Regions from separate parts of the Nitratidesulfovibrio sp. genome, predicted to be linked through region 1. Evidence: predicted binding sites of a transcription regulator. Region 1 holds the regulator's gene; each other region holds the start of a gene.
What was found. Region 1 encodes sigma-54, which starts transcription at its own class of promoters, with help from an activator protein. Its sites were predicted from a motif close to CTGGCACGGNNNNTGCTT; they were not measured.

Region 1 (3,932 bases):
CAGGGACGCCTCCACGGGCGATGCCACCTCCAAGGGGGCTGCCCAGTGAGCTCGATGCTGCGCGGCGAGGACCTGCACAAACAGTTCGGCCAGCGCGAGGTGGTGCGCGGCGTATCGCTGACGGTGACCCAGGGCGAGACCGTGGGGCTGCTTGGCCCCAACGGCGCGGGCAAGACCACCACGTTCTACATGCTCATCGGCATCATCAAGCCGACATCGGGACGGGTCGAGCTTGATGGCCGCGACATCGCCGACTGGCCCCTGCACGAACGGGCACGGGTGGGACTGAGCTACCTGCCGCAGGAAAGCTCCATCTTCCGTCGGCTCACCGTGCGCCAGAACCTTCAGATGATTCTCGAACACACCGGGCTTTCCAGGGCGCAGCAGAAGGAACGCAGCGACATGCTGCTGGAGGACTTCGGCATCACCCACCTGGCCGATTCCGTGGCCCTGCATCTTTCCGGCGGCGAACGACGACGGCTGGAGATCGCCCGGTCCATGATCCGCGAGCCCAAGTTCATCCTGCTGGACGAACCGTTCGCGGGCATCGACCCGCTGGCCGTGGACGACATCCAGCAGCTCATCACCGGCCTGCGCAACCGGGGCATCGGGGTGCTCATTTCCGACCACAACGTGCGGGAAACCCTGCACATTTGCGACAGGGCCTATCTGGTGCACCAGGGCGAGGTGATACTGGAAGGCACCCCAGCTCATATCGTGGACAATCCGCGCGCGCGGGATGTGTATCTGGGCGAAGGCTTTTCGCTGTAACGACTGCCGGTTTCACGTCCTGCCAGGCAAATGCGCAAGGGGCCACCCCTTCCATGTTCACGGCGCCTTCCGCATTTGCGGGGGCGCCGTGTCCGTTGGAGGCAGCGCCTTCGACAGGCGATTGCGGACAGGGGGCGCAAGGGGCCGCCGATGGTTTGCGACGTGTTGGCGACAGCGGTTGCATACTTCTTGCTTCTATGGCATGGTTTCCCTAACCTCTTGGGGAAGGGAACACATTTCCACAGTGGGCCGTTTCTTGCTTGCCGTCGCGCACCTCGTCGCGTCGTCATCTCGTTCGGCCTCAACGCAAGGTTACAGGATCCCGGCGCAGGGCCATACGGTCTCGACGCAGGGTCATAGGGGTTGCCCACGCATGGCATTGGAACTCAGGCAACAGCTCAAGCTCACCCAGCAGCTGGTGATGACGCCGCAACTGCAACAGGCCATCCGGCTGTTGCAGCTTTCGCGACTGGAGCTTGTCGAGACGGTGCAGCAGGAGATGCTGGAAAACCCGTTTCTGGAGGAAGCCCAGGACGAGGCGCCCCAGGTCGAGGTGCCCGACCCGCGCGAAGCCGCCACCGCAGCTGCCGACGTTGCCTACGACCGCGAAATCGCACGCGATGCCGACTGGGAAGATTACCTGGGCGACTTTGCCAGCACCAGCCGCCAGTCCACGGTGCGCGAATCGGAAATGCCCGAGGAGATGACCTCGTTCGAGGCCCGCTACGCCGCCAAGCCCTCGCTTGAAGGGCACCTGATGTGGCAGTTGCGCCTGTCCTCGCTTACCGAGCGCCAGAAGGACATCGGCGAGGTGATCATCGGCAACATCGCTTCCTCGGGCTACCTGCATGCCACGGTGGACGACATCGCCGAAATGGCGGGCGTGGCCCCAGCCGAGGTGGAGCCCGTGCTGCATGCCGTGCAGCGCTTCGACCCCGTGGGAGTGTCCGCGCGCACGGCGCAGGAATGCCTGCTGGTGCAGATCGAGATGCTGGGCTACACGCGCGACAGGGTGCTTGTGGAACTGGTGCGCGACCACCTGGAAGATCTGGAAAAGCGCCGCTACAAGCCGCTCTTGCGCAAGTTCCGCCTGACCATGGAGGACCTGAAGGAGTACCTGGACCTCATCCAGACCCTGGACCCCATGCCCGGCGCCAGCTACGGCGGCGGCGACCCCCAGTTCGTCAGCCCCGACGTGTACGTCTACAAGTACGACGACGATTTCATCATCATGCTCAACGAGGACGGCCTGCCGCACCTGCAACTGAGCACCATGTACGAGCGGTCCGCCGCAGCGGCCGCATCCGCGGGCGAACGCGAATATTTCCAGGAAAAGATGCGCTCTGCCTCGTGGCTCATCAAGAGCCTGTACCAGCGCCAACGCACGCTGTACAAGGTTGTGGAATCCATCGTGAAGTATCAGCGCGGCTTTTTCGAGGACGGGGTTTCGCGCCTGAAACCGCTCATCCTCAAGGATATCGCCGACGACATCGGCATGCACGAATCCACCGTCAGCCGCATCACCACCAGCAAGTACGTGGCCACACCGCACGGCATCATGGAGTTGAAGTTTTTCTTCAACAGCGCGCTGGATCTGGACGACGGCAGCCAGGTGGGTTCCGAAAGCGTCAAGGCCCTGATCAAGAAGCTGATCAGCGGCGAAGACCCGCACGACCCCCTGAGCGACGAGCGCATCGGCGAAATTTTGAAGGAACAGCTCAAAGTCAATATTGCCCGCCGGACCGTTGCGAAGTATCGTACTGCCATGGACATTCCCTCCTCTTCCAAGCGGAAGGAGCTGTTCTGACGGTCCGAGGCCCGCGCCAGACCATGCGCGTGGCGGCATCCGTCTTCTGCGGCGCACCCGGCAACCGCACCCAGCGTGCGTGCCGCGCGCCGCTTTCCCCCTCTCACCACAGGAGGAGCGTATGAACATCGCCTTCACCTTCAAGAATTTCGAACCCTCCGACCACCTGAAGAAGTACGCCCGCCGTCGTCTTGAAAAGCTTGGCCGGTTCGTCGGCAAATCCGCCCTGGAAATGCAGGTGAACCTTTCCGTCGACAAGTTCCGTCACAAGGCGGAAGTGCAGATGGCTGGCGACGGCTTTACCTTCTCCGCCGTCGAACAGTCCGAAGACATGTACGCCACCATCGACCTGGTGCTGGAAAAGCTGGAATCCCAGCTGCGCAAGCAGATGGAAAAGCTGAAGGACCGCCGCCGTTCCGTCCAGTCCGACAAGTTGGGCAAGCTGGGCAAGGGCATTGACGTGTTCACCTTCGGCACCGTGGGCGAAGGCGAGGAGCGAACCATCACCGGTACCGACCACTTCGCCCCCAAGCCCATGCACGTGGACGAGGCAGCCATGCAGCTTGACCAGGGCGACAACGAGTTCCTGGTGTTCCTGAACGCCGAAGTGGAACGCGTCAACATCATCTACCGGCGTCGCAACGGCGATTTCGGCCTTATCGATCCGGTCGTCTAGGCACCATACATGAGGCTTTCGGAGTATCTTCAAGATGATCTGATCCTGTCCGAGCTCTCCGCCAGCACCAAGAAAGAGGTGCTGGCGGAACTCGTGCAGGCCGTGGTGCGGCGGCATCCCGAAGTGGATGCCGCCGTTGCGCTGGGCGTGTTGCAGGACCGCGAGTCGCTGGGCACCACCGGCATCGGCGACGGGGTGGCCATACCCCACGGCAAGCTGGTGAACATCAACGACATCGTGGTGGCCGTGGGGCGCAGCGTGCCGGGCATCGACTTCGACGCGCTGGACATGAAACCCTGTCACCTCTTTTTCCTGGTACTGGCACCGGAACAGGTGGCGGGCATGCATTTGCGCATCCTGGCCCACATCTCCCGCCTGCTGAAGGATCCGCAGTTCCGCCGCGCCATGATCGACGCGCAGGACGGCGAGGCCTTCACGGCCCTCATGCGTACGACGTGACGCGCACCACCTGACGCGCGGCAGGTCCGGAGCGACGGAGCAGGGCGGGGCCACCGCCCCACTGCCTGACCGTACCGCGCACCTCCCACTCGCAGTTGTCGCGCACCCATCGCGCCCCTGAAACGGCACCCGGCACGGGCCGTCCGAGGAGTCCGCCATGCCCACAAAGGCCACGCCGTCCGATACGCCCCCCGCTCCGGCGGCGTCTGTCGCCGTACC
Region 2 (3,932 bases), 180 kb from region 1:
CTCTTCCGTGGCCAGCCGCTGTTTTTCCTCGGCACCGGAAATCAGCCCCTTGAGGCTGACGACCATGCGGCGCAGCGCTTCGGCGAGCATGCCCACCTCGTCCGCGCCATGCACGTCCAGTTCACGGTCCAGGCTGCCTTCGCTCACCGCCCTGGCGTAGTCCACGGCCCGGCGCAATGGCCGCGTGAGCATGAGCGTTATGCCCACGCCAAGCAGCATGGCCAGGGCGGGGCCACCCAGCATGCCCGCCATGATGGCGATCTTGTGCCGCGTGGCGTTCTGCATCTCTCGTTGGTAGAGTTCTCCGGATTCCCTGAGCCCTTGTTCCGTCAGGGCATCCAGGGCGGCAAACGTGGCGTCGTGCTCCTTGCGCAGGTCCGTGGTGCGCGCCAGTATCTCCATCAGGGCGAGGATGTCGCTTTTGTCCTTTTCCCACTCGCGGATGAGGCCGAGCAACGCATCGTTGCCCTTGCGGCCCGCGTCGAGCTGCTTGCGGAATTCCGTGAACAGGGCGTTTTCGCTCTCTGTACGGGGCAGCGCCTCGTACTTTTCCATGGCCACCGCCAGGGCCGCGCGCGACTGGTCTATGGCCGCGTATTGTTGCCGCGAGAAATCCGCCGAAATGCCGGGCACCAGCAGGCTGCGCTGGGCAATGACGATTTCGCGGATTTCCTCCGCTATCCGCATGAGGTGCGGAAAGCCCGGCATGCGGCGGGCCACGATGCTTTCAAGCGAATGGCTGGCGCTGCTGATGCCAAGGTAGCCGATGACGCCCACCCCGAGCGTTATGGCGGCGACGATCAGAAAGGCCCCTGCGATCTTGGTGCCGATGCGCGCGATGCCCATGCTTCCCCCTGCGGAAAACCGGTGCCTGCTACGAGCAGGCGTCGGACGTCATGCGTACACGGAGTCCGGATTTACTGATACGCACCGCAGCCCACCAGCAGGTCATCCACGCGTTCCATGTACATGGCTTTGGGTTCGATGAGCTTGGTTTGGGGATTGGAGAACTTGTAGTTCTGCCAGAAAGAGGTGCTGGCCTTCCCCAACTCCACGCGCTCCTTGACGAAGTACTTGCCGTCCGGGTCGCGCAGTTCCATCAGGTTCTTGCCCACCTGCTTGGCGTTGGCGCCATGGGCAAGGCAGTTGCCCTGCATGTCGTAGACAACCACGTACAGGTCGCGATCGACGAACATGCCCTGGGTGTTGCTGATTTCCGCAAAGGCCTTGTCGCGTCCGTTGGCCTTGATGTAGGCCACGGCCTTTTTGACCATGGCCACGGCCTCGTCCTTGCTGCCCTTGGACTGGGCGTTGGCCAGCGTGCACAGGGCAGCCACGAGCAACAGGGCAAATGCCGCGCGGAGTGCGTATCTCATGGGGGCTCCTTTGGCGGGCGATGCCGCGCCGGATGAATGTGGATGCGTTTCCATGTTAGCTTGGCGGATATGCGCTGGGCATGATTACTTGGCGCGCGGGGAACTGCGGACAGGCCCGGCAGCAACGACAGGGCAGGTCCCGGCGGGGCGGACAGGACAGGGCGGACAGGACAGGATGCACAGGACGGGATGGATTGAGCTGGATGGACAGGAGGGGACGGGCAGGATCGGATACGCGCAACCGGCCAGGCGGACTGTGGTCCGTCTGGCCGGTTGTTGTCGTCATGCCTTGTTGTGCGGCGTGCGGTGATGCGGGGCGCGTTGGCTGTCAGGGATGGTTCCTGAACTTGTCGGCCGTATGCGGGCTGCCGGAATGGCAGGGTGTACAGTCCATCTTGCCTTTCAGCAGGGGCGATTGCTTGCCGGGGTTGTGGCATTCACCGCAGTAGGTGACCGAGTCCGGGTCGCCGTGGGCCACGGCAAAGGTGCCCGCCTGCTTGGCGTTCATGATGGCGATGGCCTGCACGGTCACGTCGGCGGTGATGCGCGCGCAGCGCTCGCCGCGTTCCGTGCTCTTTTCCGCAAAGCCCGAGGCCTGGCACCACCGGCCAACGGACACGTGGCACAGCGGTGAGTGGCTCACGCTGGTGGGCAGCGCCCCGGCCACCCCCTTGAACGCCGCGCCCGGATCATGCATGGGAAAGGCGGTCTGCTCGTACCAGCGGAACAGCTCGGCCACCATGGGGTCACGGTCCTTGCGGCCCCAGAACAGCGCAAAGGCGCTGGCCGCGCCCAGCAGTGCGCCGCAGATGGTGCCCCAGTCGGAAATGCCGCTTTTGCCTACTTCCAGCATCGTGAAGGGAAACTGGTTGTACGGCGCGCCGTGCTGCTCGCCCATCATGCCCACGATGGCGTAGAACACCCCGTACCCGCAACCGTACCCCTGGTGCCAGTAGCCGTCATAGGCCACGGGTGCGCAGACCTTGGGGTCCAGGACGTGGGGCTTCCACGAGAAGGGGGCGTCCTTCTGGGCAAAGCGCCCGCCCGTGGTGCCAGCGGCGGTTGCAGGGGTTGCGGCGGCCATGGCATTCGCCGGTCCCGCCGAAGGTTTCACGAACGGGGTTGCGCCCGGCATCAGGCCGCCGGCAAGGCAACCCGTCGCACAGCCCAGCACTCCCAGGGCCTTCAAGGCCGATCTTCTGTTCATCCGTTGCATGCTGTTCCTCCGGTGAAATAGGAGCGATCACTCGCGCTCGATAATAACTGTTGATCAGCAAGAGGCGTTCCACGATTGTTCCTTTTTGAAACAATGTGGAACTGCGGCATGTTGTGCGGAACGGAGGGCGGCGGGGGGTGCAAAGTGGGCTTTCCGGCTGCCAACCGGGCGTGCGGCGTTGCCAACCGGACATTACAGGTGCGGCCCTAACGTGCCAGACGCGGCCAGACGCAGGCAGGGGTGGTGCGAAAGCAGGAGGCGCGGCGACGGCGCGTTGCGGCACAAGGGCGGAGTACTGCAGGCATGCCCGCTGCACGGCGGACCAGTGCCTGGCCCGGCAACGGAAATGGCCGGAAGGGATTCCTTCCGGCCATTGGCAGGTGACACGTGCGGGTGGCGGTTGGCTGTCCGGCAAGGGACGCCAGCCACAGGATGCGCGGGGTGGGCGGCGGAAATCCCTACCGGCGGCAGCCGCAGCTGACGGCGGCGCGCATGCCGCGTTCGCCCACGATTTCGGTACTGATACCCTTGTCGGTGAACAGTTCCAGCAGGATGCAGTTCTCCACCCGGCCATCCACGATCATGGCCTTTTCCACGCCTTCCTCCAGCGCCTCCAGGCAGCATTTCACCTTGGGGATCATGCCGCCGGTCAGGGTGCCGTCGGTGAACAGTTCCACGGCCTCGCGGGTGGTCAGCGAGCGGATCAGTTCCTTCTGCTTGTCCAGGATGCCCGCCACGTCGGTGAGCAGCAGCAGGCGCTTGGCGCGCAGTGCCGCCGCCACGGCCCCGGCCACGGCGTCGGCGTTGATGTTGTAGGTCTCGCCGTATTCGTCAACGCCCACGGGCGCAATGACCGGCACGAAGTTGTCGCGTTCCAGCGAACGCAGCAGGGTGGTTTCCACCCGCATGACTTCGCCCACCTTGCCGAGGTCGATGATTTCCGGCGCGTGGTTGCCGCTGTTGACGATCATCTCCATCTTGCGGGCGCGGATGAGCTGGCCGTCCTTGCCGGAAAGGCCCACGGCCTTCACCCCGCTGAGGTTCAGCAGGTTCACGATCTCCTTGTTGACCTTGCCCACCAGCACCATTTCCACCACGTCCATGGTGGCGTCGTCGGTGACGCGCAGCCCCTCGCGAAACTGCGACTGGATGTGCAACTGCTCCAGCATGCGGCCTATCTGCGGGCCGCCGCCATGCACCACCACCGGGTTGATGCCCACCTGCTTCAAGAGGGCGATGTTGAGGGCGAAGGCCTTTTTCAGTGCCTCGTCCTTCATGGCGTGGCCGCCGTACTTGATGACCACGGTCTGCCCGTGGAACTGGCGCATGTAGGGCAGGCA
Region 3 (3,932 bases), on a different contig from region 1:
AAGGCCGAGCAGCAATTGGCGGCGGCCAATGCGAACGTGCGCGTGGCAGAGGCCGTGTTGCGCAAGACCGTGCTGCGCGCCCCGGTGGCGGGCAGGGTGTTGCGTGTGCATGGCGAGCCGGGCGAGGTGTTTTCCATCTTCGCGCCCGCCCCCGTCATCAGCATCGGCGACGTATCATCGCTCAACGTGCGCGTTGAGGTGGATGAACGGGACATCGGGCGCGTGCTGCTCGGCCAGTCCGCCTATGTCATGGCCGATGCCTTCGGTTCGTCGCGTTTCCAGGGCAAGGTGACGCGTATCGTGCTCAGCCTTACCCCCAAACGCCTTCGTACCGGCAATCCGGCAGAGCCGGTGGACCGCAGCGTGCTTGAAGTGCTGGTGACGCTGGACGCCCCCGGCCCCCTGTTGAGCGGGTTACGCATGGACGCCCACATCGACGCCAGCGCCGTGCCCCTGCCCGAATGATTTCCCGCTTATCTGCCCGGATTCGGCATGCGGAAAGGAAACCCGCGCCATGACACATCGTGTGCCTTCCGCGCCGCTTTCTGCCATGCTGCCCAGGATAGTTCCGTATCTCGCGTACATGGGTTTTGTCTTCGTGACGGAGGTCGCCGGGCTGCTGGGCCTGCCGGTGGCAGGTGCGTCAAGCCTGCTGTACCCGGTGAAGGCCGTCTGCGTTGCCGTGGCCCTGTGGGTATGCCTGCCCCGGTGCGGCGAGTTGCGCGTGGCGGACCTTGCACGCCTGCCGGACACGGTGTTCGCCGTGGCGGTCGGCGTTATCGTGTTCGTGGCATGGAGGTACCTCGACGTTCCGTGGGCACGCCTGGGCACGCCGGAACCGTTCGACCCCGATGCGTTGGGAGAGAAGGCGCGCACGGCGATGATCGGCATGCGTCTGTTCGGCGGTGGGGTGCTGGTGCCGCTGGCGGAGGAACTGTTCTGGCGTTCCTTTCTTATCCGCTACCTGCAGGGTGGCGATTTTCGTGATATCCGCCCTGGGCGGCTCCATGCGTTGTCGTTCGTGATCGTGGCGGTACTTTTCGGCCTGGAGCATCACCTTGTGGTGGCGGGTATGCTGGCAGGGGTTGCCTACAACGTCGTGTTGTACCGCACCGGCAGCGTGGCGCAGTGCGTGCTGTCGCATGCCGTGACCAACTCGTTGCTGGGGCTGTGGGTGCTGCTGACCGGAGCATGGACGTTCATGTAGTGTGGTGCCGGGACGCCCGGGAGTTCCGGTTTTTCCGGCAGGGGTGGAAGTAATGTCGAAGCAGGGCAGGGATGCATGCACCCCTGCCCTGCTTCGTTTGTATGTCCGCGCGGACCAGCAGGGGCGGTCCCCACGGTGGCCGTGCGCACGGTTATCCGGACGGCGGATGGGGAGTGCTGGAATGCCGGGAGCCGCAATGAAAGGAGCAGGGCCTGTTTCGGCCCTGCTCCCGCATGCTGGAGATGAAGTGGCTACAGTCTGGCGCGGCGCCGGGCCAGGCCGGCAAGGCCGATCAGGCCAAGGCCCATCAGGATGACCGAGGTCGGTTCCGGGGTAGGCAGGGCCGTGATGGAGACGAAGGTATCCTGGATGTTGAACAGGCCTTCCTCGGTGATCCAGCCCACTGCGCCTTCCGGCAGCCCGAGCAAGACGCGGTAGACTTCGGGGATCAGGCTGAAGGAGTTTTCGAAGCTGAACACGTAGTCGATTCCTTCGTAATGGAACGTTTCGGTGGTCGCTTCTGGGTTCAGCAGTACGAAGACGTCGTCTTCGGTGGCCGCATCGCCGTTGGTGGTCTCGAAGAAGGCGAATTCGAGCAGGGTGGAGAATACCGGCAACGTGACGCCACCCTCGGGCGTCAGGGTCAGAATGGCGCGCAGGATGCCCGATTCGAGTTGGATGGAGCCGCCGGTGATGACGTTGTTGTCATGGGTCAACTGCATGCCGAGTTCGTTGGGGCCATCAGTGATCAGGGTGCCGGACGTGGCGATAATGCCGATGGAGCTGACCGGGGCGTTGGGGGACAGCGAGTAGACCGGACCCGGGCCGGACCAGATGTAGTTGCCCCATGAAAGGCTGCTGTATCCTTCGACGGTTGCGGGCGGGTCCACCGGGATGCCCTGGTCGAAGCTGTACGTGAGCAGCTTGGCGCCGGTGCCGGTGATGCCCTGGGTCGGATTGTCGTAGTCGCCCGACGTGCCGACGGTTGTCTGCCAACTGACGAATGCGCCGTCGACCGTGTAGTCCCACGACGTGATGGGGCTTGCCGAGGCGCTTACGACCATCAGGGCCGTCAATATGAACGCACCGCAAAGGGGTATGAGCCTGCTCTTCATCATGCTGCTCCTTCTCGTAGATGAAATATCCCCGGACACGGGGAATGCCCTGTATAAGCAAGGGGCATTCCAAGACGGTACTTGCGTTTGTTGCCGGTGTATTATTGCAGCTTTCAAGGCAGGTCACATTGCGGAAGTGTTAAAGTGTCCGACAGGTGCGAAGGTTGTGCGAGCCATTGGCCCTGCGTGGCCGCCAAGGGGAGTGGAATGCGGCTGTCGGGCATGTGTCGCTTTTACCGACAGGTGTCGGAAATCGGCAAGGCGCAGGAGAAGGGCGACACGCGGGGAACGCGGGGGCTGGGTGCGTCAGGCCCGCATGATGCGGGCGAGGGGATGGCGGAATGTCCTGTTCCGGATGGGCCGGGCAAGCCCCACGCGGAACAGCATGAGCGGTGTCATGCCATCTGGGTGGGGCAGGGCGGAGCGGACAATGCCCCATGCCTTATCCAGCAACGCGGCATGGGTTGGTGAAAGGGTCTCCCGTTCGCCCAGCAGCAGCCGCAGGTTGAGCAGGGGCAGCGCTGCCAGGGGCTGCATGGCGTAGCCCATGTGCTCAAGGCCGCACCACACGCGTTGCCACGCCATGCCCGCCCGCAGCCATGCGGGGTCATCGGTTCCGTGGGCCAGCAGCAATGCGACTCCGCCGCTTTGCAGCACGCCGCGCGCGCTGTGCAACGGCATCAGCCTGCCGAGTCCCGTCATGTTGGCGACGTGCATGACGGCCCACGGCCTGATCAGGCGCAGGTATGCCTCGCCTGCAAACCCGGCATGCAGATTGCGCAACGGCAGGCCGTCGCCGTAAGGGCCGGTTTTCGGGGCGAAGCGGATGAACCGCATCAGGTGCTCGTGCATGTCGCGCCGTTCGACGCGCACCCTGTCGGCCAGATACACGGCGTGGGCCAGTCGGCGCAGTTGCCTGCGGTCCGTGGTCCATGCAAGGGCGGCGTCCCGGTTTTCGCCAGCCATGTGGTCCAGCCGTTCCCGCACCTCTTCCGGCACGGGGCGGGTGGCATACATGCGGCGATTGGTATGACGGCGCCAGAGCGCGGCATCCATGATCTCGTGAAAGGCTCCCCCCAGGGGGGTGCAGTGCAGCGTGGCGACAAGGTCGTTGTCGCCTTCGTCCGGAAAAATGTCGGGGGTCGTGTCAAGGCCAAGGCTGCCCGCAGCATACACGGCATTCTGCACGGCCGCCCCGCAAGCCAGAAGCGTTGCCACCTGTCTGTAGTTGAAGAACGACGTGTCCTCTGCGCGTGCGGCGTAGATGTGCAGGTCGGCCTCGTGCATGTGGATGCGCCACGGCTGCACGTTGTCGCCCGAAGGGGCCTGGCCTGCTGCGCGCGCCATGTAGGTCAGTGCTTCGTGCGATACGGGCTGCTGGATGGCGGCAACCCCAGGGTGCGAGGGGGGAACGGCCCCGACCGGCTGGGGCTCCAGGAATAGTGTCCGCGCCACCTTCAGCTTCAGGCGCTGCCACGGCGAACGCAGTCCGTGCGTAAGCCTGCCTTGCCGGAACGTGCGCGTGTACGGGTCGAATTGTCGGAAGCCTGGTGCGGCTGACAGGCCCTTCCTGCCCAGCAGGATGCGCATGGCCTCTGTCGCGGCCATGC
Region 4 (3,932 bases), on a different contig from region 1:
TCGCTGACCTGGTCGTCGGGCACCACCACGGTGACCACGCGCTTTGAATACAGCCTGCCCTTTTCACCGAGCAGTTCCACGGCCTCTTCAAACCCTTCCTTGGCGCCTTCCAGCAGATCGCTGCTGACCAGCCCCTTGCCCCGACCGAAGGCTTCGTGCGCGTAAAAGCCGTTCACGCCCGCCTCGGTCAGCGCCTTCTTGGTCTGGTTCATCTTGTTCAGGCGCACTACGGCCATGATCTCCTTCATGCCGCGGCCTCCTCGACATCGGGTTCCTTCACGCCGGAGCTGATGGTGTAGACCTCTTCAACCGGGGTGACGAAGATCTTGCCGTCGCCGAAGGCGCCCTTGGCGCCCGTGCGGGCCGCTTCCATGATGGTGTCGATGACGAACTGCTTTTCGCTGGCCTTCACCACGCTGATCAGCAGGGTCTTCGGAATTTCGTCGTAGGTGATCTCGCCGATCTTGATGCCGCGCTGCTTGCCGCGCCCGGCCACAGACATCTTGGTCACGGCCGGGAAGCCTGCTGCCATGAGGGCGGCCAGCACGTCGTCGGATTTTTCGGGTCTCACGATGGCACGAACCATGATCATCATCGCCGTTCTCCTTCAGCTTGGGTGGCAGTCGTCTGTTGGGTTCTCATCAGGCCCGGACTAGGCTTCGAACAGGCCGTAATCCATCAGCAGCTTTTCCAGTTCCGCGATCTGGAGGGGCTTCGGCACCACGAACATCTTGTTTTCGTCGATGGCTTTCGCCAGATTGCGGTAGTGCTGGGCCTGACCGTGTTCGGGCGAGAACTCGATGACGGTCTGGCGGTGGATTTCGGCGCGCTGCACCTGGTTGTCGCGCGGGACGAAGTAGATCATCTGGGTGCCGATCTTGCGGGCCAGCTCCTCGATCATTTCCTTTTCGTTGTCCACGTTACGCGAGTTGCAGATAAGGCCGCCAAGGCGCACGGTGCCCGATTCGGCGTACTTCATGATGCCCTTGCAGATGTTGTTGGCCGCGTACATGGCCATCATCTCGCCGGAACACACGATGTAGATTTCCTCGGCCTTGCCGTCGCGGATGGGCATGGCGAAGCCGCCGCACACAACGTCGCCAAGCACGTCGTAGAACACGTAGTCCAGCTTCTGGTCTTCCTCGTAGGCGCCGAGGGATTCCAGCATGTTGATGGAGGTGATGATGCCGCGCCCCGCACAGCCCACGCCCGGTTCGGGACCGCCCGATTCCACGCAGAGGGTGGTGGAGTAGCCGGGCTTGCGGATATCATCGAGTTCCACGTCCTCGCCCTCGTCACGCAGGGTGTCGAGCACCGACTTCTGGGCCAGGCCGCCCAGCAGCAGACGGGTGGAGTCGGCCTTGGGGTCGCAGCCGACGACCATGACCTTGCGCCCCAGAGCTTCCGCGAGACCCGCGACGGTGTTCTGCGTGGTCGTGGACTTGCCGATGCCGCCCTTACCGTAGATGGCCACCTTTCTCATGATATCCTCCTGAAGATTCACGCCCGGCCTGGTGTTGGATTGGCCGGGGTGTGTTCGCCGTAACTGGCGTGCCCATGCAACGACACGCATAGGGCAAACCCCGTGCCAGTTCGCGAAATACAAATTAACACATTGAAATACCTGCATTTTACAGATCAAACGACTACTGCCGTACACGTCGTACGCTACACGTATGCAACTACCAATTTGTCGCATGCGACAAATCCGTTGCACCCGACATGTCCGGAACACGACGTGGGAAGTACGACAGGCAGGGTGGCGCGGCAAAACGGCAGGATTTGCGACGTGCGTGTACGGCGCGACGGGAAACACCGGCACGAAGGAATGCGTCGCCGTGTCAGCCATGCCGATCCGCAGGGGCACTAGGGGGTGCAGTGACATGCGGCCCGAACCCCCTATCGCCCAGCATGCGCACGGGGCCGACACACGGCGCGAGTAATCCGTGCCGTCTTGCGATGGGGTGCCCATTTGGCACTTACGACGCATGAATTTGGCACTGACGATGCATGCGATGATGCAACCGGTTCACGCGAGTCCGCCCCCCTCCTCCTCCACCGTCACCCGCGCGGTTCCAGCGCCAGTTCCTGTGAGGCCGGGGCGGCTCCGCCATTCTTCTCGGAGGCCGCATGCTGCTCGATACCACCTTGCGCGAAGGGGAACAGTCCTTCGGCACCTATCTGTCCATGACCGACCGCGAACGCATCCTGCGCGGCCTTGCCGCCGTGGGCGTGCCCGAGGCCGAGGTGGGCTGGGCCGGGCGCGACGACCTTGCGGACATGCTGGCCCTGGCGGCCCGCGTGGCCCCCGGCCTTGCCGCCGCCGCATGGTGCCGCTGCCGCCCCGAAGACCTGCGCGCCGCCGTGGCCTGCGGGGCGCGCCGGGTCTGCGTGGGGGTGCCCGTTTCCGATGCGCACCTGGCCCGGCGGCTGGGCCTTGGCAGGCCCGCCCTGCTCGACCAGCTGGCCGCCACGCTGGCCGAGGCGCGCATGCTGGGCATAGAGCACGTCACCGTGGGCATGGAAGATGCCTCGCGCGCGGACCGCTCCTTCGTGTTCGCCGTGGCGCGCCATGCCGCCGCGCACGGGGCGCACCGGGTGCGCCTGAGCGACACGGTGGGGCTGTACACCCCGCTGGAAGTGGCGGACATGGTGCGCGCGCTGCGCGCGGAACTGGAAGTCGCCCGGTTGGACGGCAGCGCCCCCCGCGCCCGCCGGGTGTCCATCGGCACCCACTTCCACAACGACTGCGGCATGGCCACGGCCAATGCCCTTACGGCCCTGGAGTGCGGGGCGGACTGCGCCGACGTTTCCGTACTGGGCCTTGGCGAACGGGCCGGGGTGGCCCGGCTGGAGGAACTGGCCGCCGCCCTGGTGGTGCGCGGCAGGGCCGCATTCGACCTTGCGCCCCTGCGGGGACTATGCGGTCACGTGGCCCAGGCCGCCTCGCTGTCCGTGCCGCGTCACTGGCCGGTTGCCGGGCGCGACATCTTTGCCGTGGAAAGCGGACTGCACGCCCACGGCGTACGGCGCGATCCCAGCCTGTTCGAACCCTTTCCGCCGGAACTGGTGGGCGGCAGCCGCCGGATGGGCGTAGGCCGCAAAAGCGGCGTCGCCGCCGTTGCCGCAGCACTGGCCGAACTTTCCATCCTGCCGCCGCCGGACCAACTGCCCGCCATCGTCGAGGCGGTGCGCGAACTTTCCGCCACCCTGCGCCGCCCGTTGACCCCGGCGGAACTTGGCGAACTGGCGGGCATTACCCGCAGCGAAAACGGTCCTTCCCCCGTACAGGCGGGCATCCGCCCCGATGGAGATGCCCTTGCTGTCCGGGACTCCGGCACACCTCTTTCCACCACGTCCCCGACCGCGAGCGCAGGCAACGGCACGCCCCGGCTGCCCCGCACTGGCGAAGCGGGTCGCGGACGCATACGGGAGGCATGACCATGCGCCTGTTCTGCACCACCTTGGCCGTAACCATGGCCTGCGCCATGCTGACGGCGCTTCTCCTCGGCCCGCTGCCCGCCTGACCGCGACCGAACACGGCAGCGCCGCGTCCACCAGGAGCGCGACAACGTCGTGGCGGCCCCGCGAACAACGGGCTCTGACACGGGGGCTGTCCGTTCCTTCCCGCGCGGAGGAGAACGGCAGCCCCTGTTCACGTTCACCAGTCCGGGCAGAACCCGGCAGCTTGCGCGTATCCGGGTGCGTCTGGCCGCATCTGGCCGCATCTGGCCGCGTCTGGCCGCGTCTGGCCACTTTCCCCGCACCGCCAAACAAAAAGAGCGGCCCTCCCCTTTCGGAAAGGACCGCCCACGCCAGGCAATGCTCGTGCCCCGCGTGCGGGGCATGTGTCTGGCCGCCCCGGCTACATGCCGAGGTAGGCCTTTTTCACGTCTTCGTTCACCAGCAGGTTGGCTGCCGTGTCTTCCAGG

Region 2: ABWO17_RS05130 (split-Soret cytochrome c) is a predicted target of sigma-54. The motif match lies at 2,825-2,842, and genes of this name have one in related genera.
Region 3: ABWO17_RS09215 (THxN family PEP-CTERM protein) is a predicted target of sigma-54. The motif match lies at 2,378-2,395, and genes of this name have one in related genera.
Region 4: nifH (nitrogenase iron protein) is a predicted target of sigma-54. The motif match lies at 1,575-1,592, and genes of this name have one in related genera.

The regions. Positions count from the first base shown of each region.
Region 1 is NZ_JBDXXH010000002.1:649,789-653,720, reverse strand. It holds gene ABWO17_RS05875 (LptA/OstA family protein) at 1-49, shown strand, start outside; gene lptB (LPS export ABC transporter ATP-binding protein) at 55-771, shown strand; gene rpoN (RNA polymerase factor sigma-54) at 1,145-2,578, shown strand; gene hpf (ribosome hibernation-promoting factor, HPF/YfiA family) at 2,700-3,254, shown strand; gene ABWO17_RS05855 (PTS sugar transporter subunit IIA) at 3,264-3,713, shown strand.
Region 2 is NZ_JBDXXH010000002.1:466,568-470,499, forward strand. It holds gene ABWO17_RS05120 (methyl-accepting chemotaxis protein) at 1-846, opposite strand, end outside; gene ABWO17_RS05125 (cache domain-containing protein) at 918-1,376, opposite strand; gene ABWO17_RS05130 (split-Soret cytochrome c) at 1,705-2,592, opposite strand; gene argB (acetylglutamate kinase) at 3,051-3,932, opposite strand, start outside.
Region 3 is NZ_JBDXXH010000004.1:204,335-208,266, forward strand. It holds gene ABWO17_RS09205 (HlyD family secretion protein) at 1-465, shown strand, start outside; gene ABWO17_RS09210 (CAAX prenyl protease-related protein) at 515-1,207, shown strand; gene ABWO17_RS09215 (THxN family PEP-CTERM protein) at 1,459-2,322, opposite strand; gene ABWO17_RS09220 (N-acyl amino acid synthase FeeM domain-containing protein) at 2,629-3,932, opposite strand, start outside.
Region 4 is NZ_JBDXXH010000003.1:268,798-272,729, reverse strand. It holds gene ABWO17_RS07030 (P-II family nitrogen regulator) at 1-248, opposite strand, end outside; gene ABWO17_RS07025 (P-II family nitrogen regulator) at 245-595, opposite strand; gene nifH (nitrogenase iron protein) at 653-1,483, opposite strand; gene ABWO17_RS07015 (LeuA family protein) at 2,131-3,441, shown strand; gene ABWO17_RS07010 (ABC transporter ATP-binding protein) at 3,866-3,932, opposite strand, start outside.